DNA from 2 places in the Promicromonospora sp. NPDC090134 genome. Region 1 is predicted to be linked to the other one. Evidence: riboswitches for the same ligand, from Rfam matches in the RefSeq annotation. Region 1 holds a riboswitch; the other holds the start of a gene.
The links. A riboswitch is a leader RNA that binds a small molecule or an ion and turns the genes downstream of it on or off. The one in region 1 is predicted to bind thiamine pyrophosphate.
Positions count from the first base shown of each region.

Region 2: it holds a riboswitch for thiamine pyrophosphate, as region 1 does, so the genes downstream of both, ACIPN7_RS23660 (TenA family protein) here and ACIPN7_RS00590 (MTH1187 family thiamine-binding protein) in region 1, are expected to answer to the same signal.

Region 1 is NZ_JBIVCZ010000001.1:124,968-130,531, forward strand. It holds gene ACIPN7_RS00575 (ABC transporter ATP-binding protein) at 1-592, opposite strand, end outside; gene ACIPN7_RS00580 (ABC transporter substrate-binding protein) at 589-1,593, opposite strand; gene ACIPN7_RS00585 (ABC transporter permease) at 1,590-2,459, opposite strand; gene ACIPN7_RS00590 (MTH1187 family thiamine-binding protein) at 2,456-2,749, opposite strand; TPP riboswitch at 2,860-2,962, opposite strand; gene ACIPN7_RS00595 (Gfo/Idh/MocA family protein) at 3,097-4,077, opposite strand; gene ACIPN7_RS00600 (immune inhibitor A domain-containing protein) at 4,188-5,564, opposite strand, start outside.
Region 2 is NZ_JBIVCZ010000010.1:27,435-32,998, forward strand. It holds gene ACIPN7_RS23645 (family 43 glycosylhydrolase) at 261-1,727, shown strand; gene ACIPN7_RS23650 (methyltransferase domain-containing protein) at 1,826-2,584, shown strand; gene ACIPN7_RS23655 (SRPBCC family protein) at 2,632-3,063, opposite strand; gene ACIPN7_RS23660 (TenA family protein) at 3,101-3,880, opposite strand; TPP riboswitch at 3,872-3,964, opposite strand; gene ACIPN7_RS23665 (LLM class F420-dependent oxidoreductase) at 4,005-4,784, shown strand; gene ACIPN7_RS23670 (glycoside hydrolase family 15 protein) at 4,730-5,564, opposite strand, start outside.

The sequences.
Region 1 (5,564 bases):
GCCCGCCCGCGGTCGCCTCTCCCCCGGACGCCCCGCCCGGACGGCCGGCCTCGGCGAGCCCGACCCCCGCCAGCCACTCGTTCATCCGCCTGCGCGTGATCGGGTCCAGCGCGCCGAACGGCTCGTCGAGCAGCAGCACGGGCCGCCCGGCCAGGCAGGTGCGGAGCAGCGCGAGCCGCTGCCGCATCCCGCCCGACAGCTCGTGGGGCCAGGCCCGCTCGAAGCCCGCCAGGCCGAACGTCTCGAACAGCTCGGCGGCGCGCGCCTCGGCGTCGGCCCGCGGCACCCGCGCGATCCGGGCGCCGAGCAGGGCGTTGGACCACGCTCGGCGCCACGGCAGCAGCCCGTCGCGCTGCGGCATCCACGCGGTGGCGGCACCGCCGTCCGGCAGCGTGGGCAGCGTGAGCTCCCCCGACACCGCCGCGCCCGGCGGCAGCATGCCGCCGAGCGCGCGCAGCAGCGTCGACTTGCCGCACCCCGAGGGGCCGACGACGGCGACGAACTCGCCGTCGGCCACCGCGAGGTCCACGCCGTCCAGGGCCAGGACGTCGCCGAACCGGACGCTCAGCCCGTGCGCAGCGAGCACCGTCACGGCAGGTACTCGTCGGTCCACGCGGCGTCCGTGTCGAACCCCGGCTCGGTCAGCCCTTCCTCCTCGAGGAACCGGACGAACCCGTCCCACACCTCCGCGCGCTGCGCGCCCCAGTCGCCGGACGCGTACTGCGGGCCGAGCCACCGCGCGCTCGCCCCGACCAGCTCCGGGTCGAGCTCGGGCGCGGCCTCCAGCAGCACCTGCGCCGCGCGGTCGGGGTCGGCCGCCGCTTCCTCGTACCCGCGCGAGAGCGCGGCCAGGAACCCGCGGGCGACGTCCGGCTCCTCGTCCAGCAGCGACCGGGACGTCGCCACGAGCGGCGTGTACCAGTCGGGGATGCAGTCGAGATGGTCGCGGAACGCGATGGTGTCGACGTCGAGCCCGTCCACCTCGCCCAGCCGGATCGTGTCCCAGGCGTCGAACACCCAGGCGGTGTCGAACTGGTCCTCGGTCAGGCCGATGCGGAAGTCGTCGCTGACGAGCGGCGCGAACTCGACCCGCGCGGGATCGCCGCCGTCGCACTCCACGAGCTTGCTGATCAGAGCCTTCTCGAGGTCGGACTCGTAGGACCCGTACCGCTTGCCCTCCAGGTCCCGGGGCCGGGTGATCCCGTCGTCCGCGAGGCTGATCAGCGACGACGTGTTGTGCTCGATCACGGTCGCGACGGAGACGACGTCGGCGCCCGCCGCGCGCGCCGGGACCAGGCCCTCCGCCACGGAGTAGGCGAAGTCGGCCTGGCCGGCCGCGACGAGCTGCAGGCCGGAGGTCTCGCCGGGCTCGACGATCTCGACGTCGAGCCCCTCCTCCTCGAACCAGCCCTCCGCCTGGGCCAGGTAGAGGCCGGAGTGGTTGGTGTTGGGCGTCCAGTCGAGCACGACGGTGACCTCGCGCAGGCCGCCGTCGGACGCCGCGTCGGCGGTGCCCGCGGCGGTGCCGCAGCCCGCGAGCGCCAGCGGCGCGAGCGCGGCGAGGACCAGGGCGGGGGTACGGGACAGGTTCATGATTTTCCTCTCTGCCACGGCGTCGCGACGCGGGTGAGCGCGGCGACGAGGGCGAAGAACAGGCCGGACAGGAGGGCGATCAGGACGACGCCCACGAAGATCTGGTCCACGGCGTACGCCTTGCGGGACCGCTGCACGAACACGCCGAGGCCGGACTGCCCGGCGAGGTACTCGGCGACCACCGCCGCGCCCACGGCATAGGTCGCGGCGACCCGCAGGCCCGCGAGCGCGCCCGGGACCGACGCCGGCAGGCGGACCAGCAGGAACTGGTCCAGGCGGGTACCGCCCAGGCCGGCGACCATGTCGGAGTGCTCGGCGTCGACAGCGCGCATCGCGCCCACCGCCGAGACCAGGACGGGGAAGAAGACGGTGAGCGACACCAGGATCACCTTGGGCAGCAGGCCGAAACCCGCCCACAGGATCATCAGCGGCGCGAGCACGACCACCGGCACCGTCTGCGTGAGCACGACGAGCGGGTACACCGCGTCGCCGGTCACGCGGGAGGCCGTGACCACGATGCTCAGCAGCAGGCCGGCGACCGCGCCGAGCGCGAGCCCGGCGGCGGCCTCGGTCAGAGTGGTCACGACGTGCGGTCCGAGCAGCGGCGCCACCTCGACGGCGGTCCGGGCCACCTGCGACGGCGCGGGCAGCACGAACTCGGGCACGCCCGCGAGGCGCACCCAGGCCTCCCACACCGCGAGCAGCGCCGCGACGGTCAGGAGCGGGGCGAGGACCCGCCCGGCCCGGCGTCCGACCCGATGTGCGAGGCCTCGCTCGCGCCTGGCCGGACGCCGTCCGGACTGCCGCCACCCGGCAGCCTCGCCCTGCCCCGCCGCCCGCCGCCGCGCGACGGCGCGCGTGCTCACGCCCGGAACTTGGTGACGAGGTCCGCGATGGTGGGGCCGGCGTCGTCGGCGCCCTGGCTGACCTTGATGTTGGACTGGACGCCGTCCGCGCCGGCGGCGAGCGTCGCCTCGTGGACGGCGCGCAGCAGCGCCCACACCTCGTCGGGGCTGCCCTGGACGAACGTGCCCATGGCGCCCACCTCATGAGTGAGCCCGGACGCCTGGATGACGGCGATGGCGGCATCCACGTGCGCGTACCTCGCGTCGGGCGTGCCGCTGGGGCGGGGAGAGACCTGGATCTCGGCAAGCATGTGCGACCTCCGTGCACGGGCATGCCAGAGGTCGCCGGTTCCCGACAGGGGGCGCGCGACCACGTCCCCGCGCAGGGGACGGCCTCGACCGAACGCCCGTGCCGTCAGGCACGTCCTTCCGCTGGCATTACCCAGTTCAAGTGATCGGGTCGACGGCGTCGGGCGTGGTGCCCAGGCCTTCCTCTCAGCCCGGCTACCCCGAGCTCCCCGCGTTGGCGGGGCCACCGTACCGCTGGTCGCGGCAGGTCCGGAAGCCTGCTCACCTTCGAGGCCCGACTTTCTTCGCTTTCAGCAGCGTGAAAGCGAAGAAACTCGGGCCTCGAAGGTGAAGGGGAGGACCAGCCGGATCACTCGCCCGGGTAGACCAGGCCGATCTGCTCGCGGATCGTGTCCAGGGTGGCCATGATCGCCACCGTCTCCTCACGCGGGAGCAGCGGGCTGTCCAGCTCGCCGGCCGCCACCAGGCGCTCGGCCTCGGCCGCCTGGAAGTGCATGCCGCGCCCCGTCACCTCGGCGGTGAAGGTCTCGGTCTCGGTGCCCGAGGCGTCGTAGACGTGCACCGTGGACGGGTTGTACCAGGTCGCGTCGATCTCGATGCGACCCTCGGTGCCCAGGATCGAGGCCCGGTTGGGCCCGCGGGTGTCCGACGCCGACACGGTCGTGGCGACCCGGGCGCCGTCGTACCCGAAGATCGTGGCGACGGTGGCGTCCGCGCCCGTCTCCTTGAACGTGGCGTGCGACTGCACGGTGAGCGGCTCGCCGAACAGGTCCCAGGCGAACGAGACCGGGTAGATGCCCAGGTCCAGCAGGGAGCCGCCGCCCAGGGCGAGGTCGTTGATGCGGTGGCCCGGGTCGTCGGGCAGGTCCTGGGTGTGGTCGACCATCAGGGTGCGCACCTCGCCCAGCGCGCCCGACGCGATGATCTCGCGCACACGCGCCATGTGCGGCAGGAACCGGGTCCACATGGCCTCCAGGACCACGAGCCCCTTCGACTCCGCCAGGTCCACGATCTCGCGCGCCTCGGCGGCGTTGAGCGTGAACGGCTTCTCGACCAGCACGTGCTTGCCGGCCTCGAGCACCAGCTTCGCGGCCTCCGCGTGCATCGGGTGCGGCGTGGCCACGTAGACGATGTCGACCTCGGGGTCGGCCACGAGGTTCTCGTAGGAGCCGTGCGCCGTCGGGATGCCGAAGCGGTCGGCGAACGTCCGGGCCTTCTCCAGGGAGCGGGACCCCACCGCCTGCACGGTGAAGCCGTTGTCGTTCAGGTCTGATGTGAAGCTCGCGGCGATCCCGCCGGCCGCCAGGATGCCCCATCGCAGGTGTGTCATGCGTTCGAGCGTAGTGCCCCCGCCGAGGTAGAACTGTGGCCCAACCCCGGGTCAGGGGTTGGGCCACAGTTCTATCTCGCCACAGTTCTACCTCGGCGGGATGGAGGGGGTCAGTTGACCTGGATGGTCATGTGACCTGTCTGGGTGTCCTGCGTGAGCACCTTGATGGTGGTGCCCGTGCCGCCGACCTTCACCGAGTGACGCGGGTTGTCCTTGTTCCAGTACGCCTCAGGGTTGGTGTCGTCGAACTTCCACACCGGAGCCTGCTTGCCGAGCTTCAGCGTGGTCAGCGAGGTGGCCGACACCTCACGGTGCAGCGAGATCGGGTCCGTCTTCTGCAGGCCGAACGTGGCGTCGAAGGACTGGATGCGGTTGCGGGCGATCGTGCCGTCCGACCACTTCAGGGCCTTGGGCCGCGCGTCGACCGGGAGAGCCTGGCCGCCACCCACGTGCTGCGAGGTGTTGTTGTCGCCGTACAGGCTGTTCACGTACCAGATCAGCAGGCCGTCCTGGTAGGGGTAGTGCTCCACGAGGTTGCCGTTGGAGAAGCCCCAGCCGAAGTTGTACGGGCCGGTCTGCAGCGTCGCGTCGTAGCCGCCGTACACGCGGTTCTCGGCGACGTAGTAGTGCGAGTACTCGACCTGGTAGGTGCCGTCGGCGCCGACCTTCTGGAAGCCGTCGACGGTCCAGTCGGCCACGTCGGTGAAGTCCTCCGTGAGCGCGGTGCCCACGGCGACGTCGTCGAGCATGAAGCCGATGTCGTTGGTGCCACCGTCGCTCGAGTACCGGAACCGGACCGACGCGGTCTGGCCGGCGTAGTCCGCCAGGTCGGCGGTCAGGTCCACCCAGGCGCCGTCCGAGCTGCCGGTGATGCCGGAGCCCGGGTTGGTGCCGTTCGGGTCCTCGTCCGTCGACAGGTTGTTCGGCAGGGCGGTCCAGGTGGAGCCGCCGTCCGTCGAGACCTCGGCGAACGCGTAGTCGAAGTCCAGCTCGATGCCGTACTGGACCTTGGCGGTCAGCGACGCGCCGGCCGGCACGGTGAACGACGGCGAGGTGATCGTGTTGTTCAGGTCGTTGCCCGTGTTGGAGTAGACGAACTCGCCGTCGAACGGCGCAGCGTCCAGCGGCAGGTCGGCGACGCCGTCGGGCAGGTCGACGATCGCCGCCTGCTCACGCGTGGTGGCGTGGAACGACGGGCCGAGCTTGATGCGCTCGGTCTCGCCGGGCTCCACGACCTCGTAGTCCAGCCAGCCCAGGAACAGCTTCTCGGTGGCGCCCATGTGGTTGGGCGTGGTGCCGATGGTGCCGTCGCCGTGGCCCATCCACGAGCCGGAGCTCATGAGGTTCCAGTAGCCCGTGCCGTTCTCGCCACCAGCGGTGTCGTAGTAGTCCGGCAGGCCGAGGTCGTGGCCGAACTCGTGCGCGAACACGCCCAGGCCACCGTTCTCCGGCTCGGTGGTGTAGTCGCGGATCCAGATGTCGGAGTC
Region 2 (5,564 bases), on a different contig from region 1:
GTGCAAACTGCCGACAGCGCTGCAAACTGCCGACGGCGCGGCTACCCACAGCGCGCCAGCGGCAGCCGGACGGCGTCGGCACCCGACCTCCGGACGGGTCCGCACCCAACCGGCGCGGACGGTCCGGGCACCGGCACCGAACCGATCCAACGTTGGACCGGAATCACTCGCGAGCAGCCCGGCACGGGCCAGGCCCTTTACACAGAGCCGCGAGATAGCGACAATTCACCCGTCGAGTTTCTCTCGCCCGGAGGTTCAACGTGGTACTTCCTCGCTTCAGCCCGCTCAAGCTTGTCGCCGGCGCGGCGGCCGCTGCCCTCGCCGCAGGTGTCCTCGCGGTTGCCCCCGCGGTTGCGGCACCGGCCGACGACGGCGTTCCCGCCGTCGCAGCTCCCGCAGACGCAGCGCCCGGCGCCGACCCGCTCAACACCGGCGCCGACGCCGACGCAGAAGACGCAACTGCGGACGACGTCTCCGTCCTGACGACGGTGGGGCCGAGCCTCGTGCTCGACCGCGACTTCCCCGACCCCGACGTGTCGAAGTTCGGGAGCACCTACTACGCGTACGCCACCAACCAGGGCAAGAACCTGCCCTGGGCCACCGCGCCCGACCCGGACGGGCCGTGGACCTTCCAGTCCGCCGACGCCCTGCCGACCCTCGGCGCGTGGGCCAAGACCGGGCGCACCTGGGCGCCCGACGTCTCGCAGCGCGCCGACGGCAAGTACCTCCTCTACTACACGGCGTGGCACACCGCGTCGGGGCGGCAGTGCATCGGCGCGGCGCTGGCCGACTCCCCCGGCGGCCCGTTCGCCCCGGTCGGCAGCGAGCCGCTCATCTGCCCGCTGGAGGCGGGCGGCGCGATCGACGCGTCGAGCTTCGTCGACACCGACGGCACCCGGTACATCCTGTGGAAGAACGACGGCAACGCCATCGGCGCCACCACCTGGATCCACGTGCAGCGCGTGGCCGCGGACGGCATCACGTTCCAGGGCGGCGCCACCCAGGTGCTGCGCAACGACCGGGCCGACGAGGCCGGCATCATCGAGGCGCCCGTCGTGACCAGGGTGGGCGGCAAGTACGTGCTCTTCTACTCGGCGGGCCCGTACAGCACCAACTCGTACGGCACCAGCTACGCGGTGGCCGACTCGATCACCGGCCCCTACACCAAGGCGTTCCGGTTCCTCATGACCACGGACTCGCTCGACGGCGCGGTGTCCGGCCCCGGCGGCGCCGACGTGCTGCGGGACGCCGGGGGCGACAAGCTGATCTTCCACGGGCACCGGGACGCGGGCGGGCGCGGCATGTACGTCGCCGACCTCGGCTGGGCGAACTCGAACCCGGTGGTGCGCGGCAGCCGGGTGCGCTACGAGGCCGAGCGCGGCACCCTGAACAACTGCACGGTCCGCGAGAACGCGGCCGGCGCGTCGGACGGCAAGGTCGCCGCGTACATCGACCACGCCGACAGCTGGGTCGACGTCGGGTCGATCTACGTGCCGACGTCCGGCAGCTACACGCTGCACGTGGGCTACGCCAACGGTTCGGCCGTGACGGCGTCGCACACGGTCACGGTCAACGGGGCGTCGGCCGGGTCCATCAGCTACCCGATCACCGGCTGGGACAACTGGCAGCAGGCCGGCAAGGACATCACGCTGCAGGCCGGCTGGAACACCATCCGGCTGGGCAAGGGGACGGCGTTCACCGAGCTGGACTACATCGAGGTCGCGTAGGGCGGACGGCGTCCGCCCGGCGCGAGCCCGGCGGACGCCGCGGCCCGGCCCGCCGTGATGTATCTTGACATCAAGATACTCGACGGCGAGGAGTTGTGATGGCCGACTGGAACCCCGGCGCCTACCTGCAGTACACGGACGAGCGGTCGCGGCCGTTCACGGAGCTGGTCGCCCGCGTGGCAGCCGCGCCGGGCACGATCGTGGATCTCGGCTGCGGCCCGGGTCACCTCACCCCCGTGCTCCGCGCGCGCTGGCCCGAGGCGCGCGTCACCGGGGTGGACGCCTCCCCCGCCATGATCGCCGAGGCCCGCGCCGCCGACCCGGCGACCGAGTACGTGCTGGCCGACCTGAGCACCGACGACCACACCGCCGACCTCGTCATCAGCAACGCGGCACTCCAGTGGGTCCCGGGGCACCGCGAGCTCCTCACGACGCTCGCCGACCGGGCCGCGCAGACCTTCGCGTTCCAGGTGCCGGGCAACCACGACGCGCCCAGCCACCGGCTCCTGCGGGAGGTCGCCACCCGCGCGCCGTACGCCGACGTCGTCGGGCCGGTCGAGCGGCGGGCCACCGCCGACCCGGCCGAGTACCTGGAGATCCTGGCCCGGCCGGGCTGGGCCGTCGACACGTGGGAGACCACCTACACGCACGTGCTGCAGGGGCCGGACCCGGTGCTGCGCTGGATCTCGGCGACCGGTGCCCAGCCCACGCTCCAGGCGCTGGAGGCAAAGGACCCGGGCCTGCGCGCCCGGTTCGAGGAGGAGTTCGGCGCGGCGCTCCGGGAGGCCTACCCCGAGCGGGCGCACGGCACCCCGCTGGCGTTCCGCCGGGTGTTCGCGGTGGCCACCCGCGCCTGAGACCCCGGGCGACGAGGGCGCGCCAAGCGGAGTGGGCCGCCCCGGCCTCAGCCCTGCTGGGTGACGCGGACCTCGAGCCCGGCCAGCTCGGTGTCGACGTACTCCCGGGTCCGCTTGCCCACCAGGCCGCCGACCAGCCACGCCAGCGAGCCGGTCTGCGTGATCGCGAGCGTCACCTTGGAGCGGCCATCCGGCAGCGGCTCGACGAGGTGCTCCGCCTGCGTGGTCACGCCCGGCGCCTCGGTGATCCACGCGAAGTGCCGCGGCGGGTCCCACTCGTCCATCAGCCAGACCGCGAGCGGCAGCTCCGGCTGCTCGATCCGCACCTGGGTGCCGACGTCGGGCGGGTTGGGCCCGTCGATGATCTCGACCGACTTCATGGACGACGTCCAGTCGGGCATGTGCTCGACGTCGGACAGGACCGCCCACACCTCCTCGGGTGTCGCGTCGATCTCGGCGGAGGTGCTGTAGTTCGGCATCGGTGCTCCTGTCCTCTGGTCGGCGCCGTCGACGGCGTCACCCCCTAGTCTCGGCCCACATGGGCGGCGTCGGCCAGGTGGGGGCGGTCAAGCCCTGCTCGAAGAAGAGGTACTCGTGCACCGACGAGATCTCGAACGCCCGCAGCATGCGCTCGCGCTCGTCCGGGGAGACCCAGCGGGCGGCATCGTCGGCCAGGCGACGGGCCTGGCGGGTCGACTCCTGGAAGGCCTCGTCGCCGTAGGTGCCGATCCAGGCCCCGTACGGGTGGCCCGCCAGGCCGCCGGGGCGGCGTCCGGCGAGGTCCACGAGCACGCTCCCGACGTGCGCGTAGAGCCAGTAGCAGGGCAGGAGCGCGGCGACCGTCTCCGCGTAGCTGCCCGACGCCGCGGCGTGCAGGTGTCCCGTGTAGGCCGCGGTGACGGGGGACGGCTCGACCGCGGCGACGTCGCCCGCCACCAGTCCGGCATGGGCGCCCAGCCAGTCGCGGTGGAGCGCCGTCTCGACCTCCAGCGCCGTCACCGACGACCGCGCGAGGAAGCCCTGCGCGGCCGGGTTGGGCGCCACCCGCGCGGCGCCCGCCAGGACGCGCGAGTACTCGCGCAGGTAGGCGGCGTCCTGGGCGAGGTAGAACGCGAAGGACCCGGCGGGCAGCGAGCCGTCCGCGAGCGCCCGGACGAACGGCATGTGCTCGACGGCGTCGCGCCAGCCCGCGATGCGTTCCCAGGCCTCCTCGGTGAAGGGGCGGACGGCGGCGGGGCCGGACGGCGCGGCGGTGCCGGACGGCCCGGCGGAAACGGGGACAGCAGAAGAAGTCACGGTGGACATCCCTTCGCCAGCATGATCTGGATCAGGTTCGACGGGTGTGGTCTCAGCCCTGGCAGGGCACCCCGTGTCACGTGCGGCAGAGGCTATCGGATCCGGCGGGTCGTAGGCTGCCGCCATGACAGACCGCCCGATCCGCATCGGTGTCCAGCTCCAGCCCCAGCACGCCGACTACTCCGCGATCCGCGACGCGGTGCTCCGCGCCGAGGATGCCGGGGTGGACGTCATCTTCAACTGGGACCACTTCTTCCCGCTGCGGGGCAACCCCGACGGCAAGCACTTCGAGTGCTGGACCATGCTCGGCGCGTGGGCCGAGCAGACCGAGCGCGTGGAGATCGGCGCCCTCGTGAGCGGCATCGGCTACCGCAACCCCGACCTGCTGGCGGACATGGCCCGCACGGTCGACCACATCTCGGGCGGGCGGCTGATCCTGGGCCTGGGCGCCGGCTGGTTCGAGAAGGACTACGACCAGTTCGGCTACGAGTTCGGCACGGCGGGTTCGCGCATCGCGAGCCTGGGCGACGCGATGCCGCGCATCAAGGCCCGGCTGGCAGCCGGCAACCCGGCGCCGTCGCGCGAGATCCCGGTCCTGATCGGCGGCGGTGGCGTGCGCAAGACGCTGCGGATCGTGGCCGAGCACGCCGACATCTGGCACTCGTTCGGCGACCTGCCGACCCTGACGAGCAAGTCGGCGATCCTCGACGAGCACGGGGCCGCCGTCGGGCGCGACACCGCCGCGCTGGTCGAACGCTCGGTGGAGGCCAAGGGCGCGCCCGGTACGACCGGCGAGGCGTTCGTCGCGGCGGGGGTCACCCTGTTCACCGTCGGGGTGACCGGGCCGGACTACGACCTGTCGACCGTCACGGACTGGGTCGCCTGGCGCGACTCGCGGGGCTGACCCAGCCGCAGCGCGCTGTTCACCAGGCCCAGGTGGCTGAACGCCTGAGGCGTGTTGCCGAGGTGCCGGCCCGTGGCGGGGTCGTACTCCTCGCTGAGCAGCCCCAGGTCGTTGCGCACGGCGAGCAGCCGCTCGAACAGGGCGACGGACTCGTCGACCCGGCCGATGCCGTGCAGCGCGTCGACCAGCCAGAAGTTGCACACCAGGAACGTCGCCTCGGCGCCGGGCAGGCCGTCCACCTGGTCGTCGGCCTCGTTGTGGTACCGCCGCAGCAGCCCGTCCTGGCCGAGCTCGCGCTGCACGGCGTCCACGGTGCCGACGACCCGGGGATCGTCCCAGGGCAGGAAGCCGACCTGGCCGATCAGCAGCAGCGCGGCGTCGAGCCCGTCCGAGCCGTAGAACTGCGTGAACGTGTTCCGCTCTGCGTCGAACCCGTGGGTGCACACGTCGTCGTGGATCCGGTCGCGCACGGCGCGCCAGCGCTCGACGGGCTCGTCCGCCAGGCCGTACTTCTCGACCGCCCGCACGGCTCGGTCGAAACCCGCCCAGGCCATGACGCGCGAGTGCACGAAGGCGCGCCGGGGGCCGCGCACCTCCCAGAGCCCGTTGTCGAGGTCGTCCCAGTGCTCCTCGAGGTGCTCCAGCAGCGCCCGCTGCAGCCGCCACACGTCCTCGTCCTGCTCCAGCCCCGCCTCGCGCGCATGGTGCAGGGCGTCCAGCGTCTCGCCCCACACGTCGATCTGGAGCTGGCTCGCCGCGTCGTTGCCGATCCGCACCGGT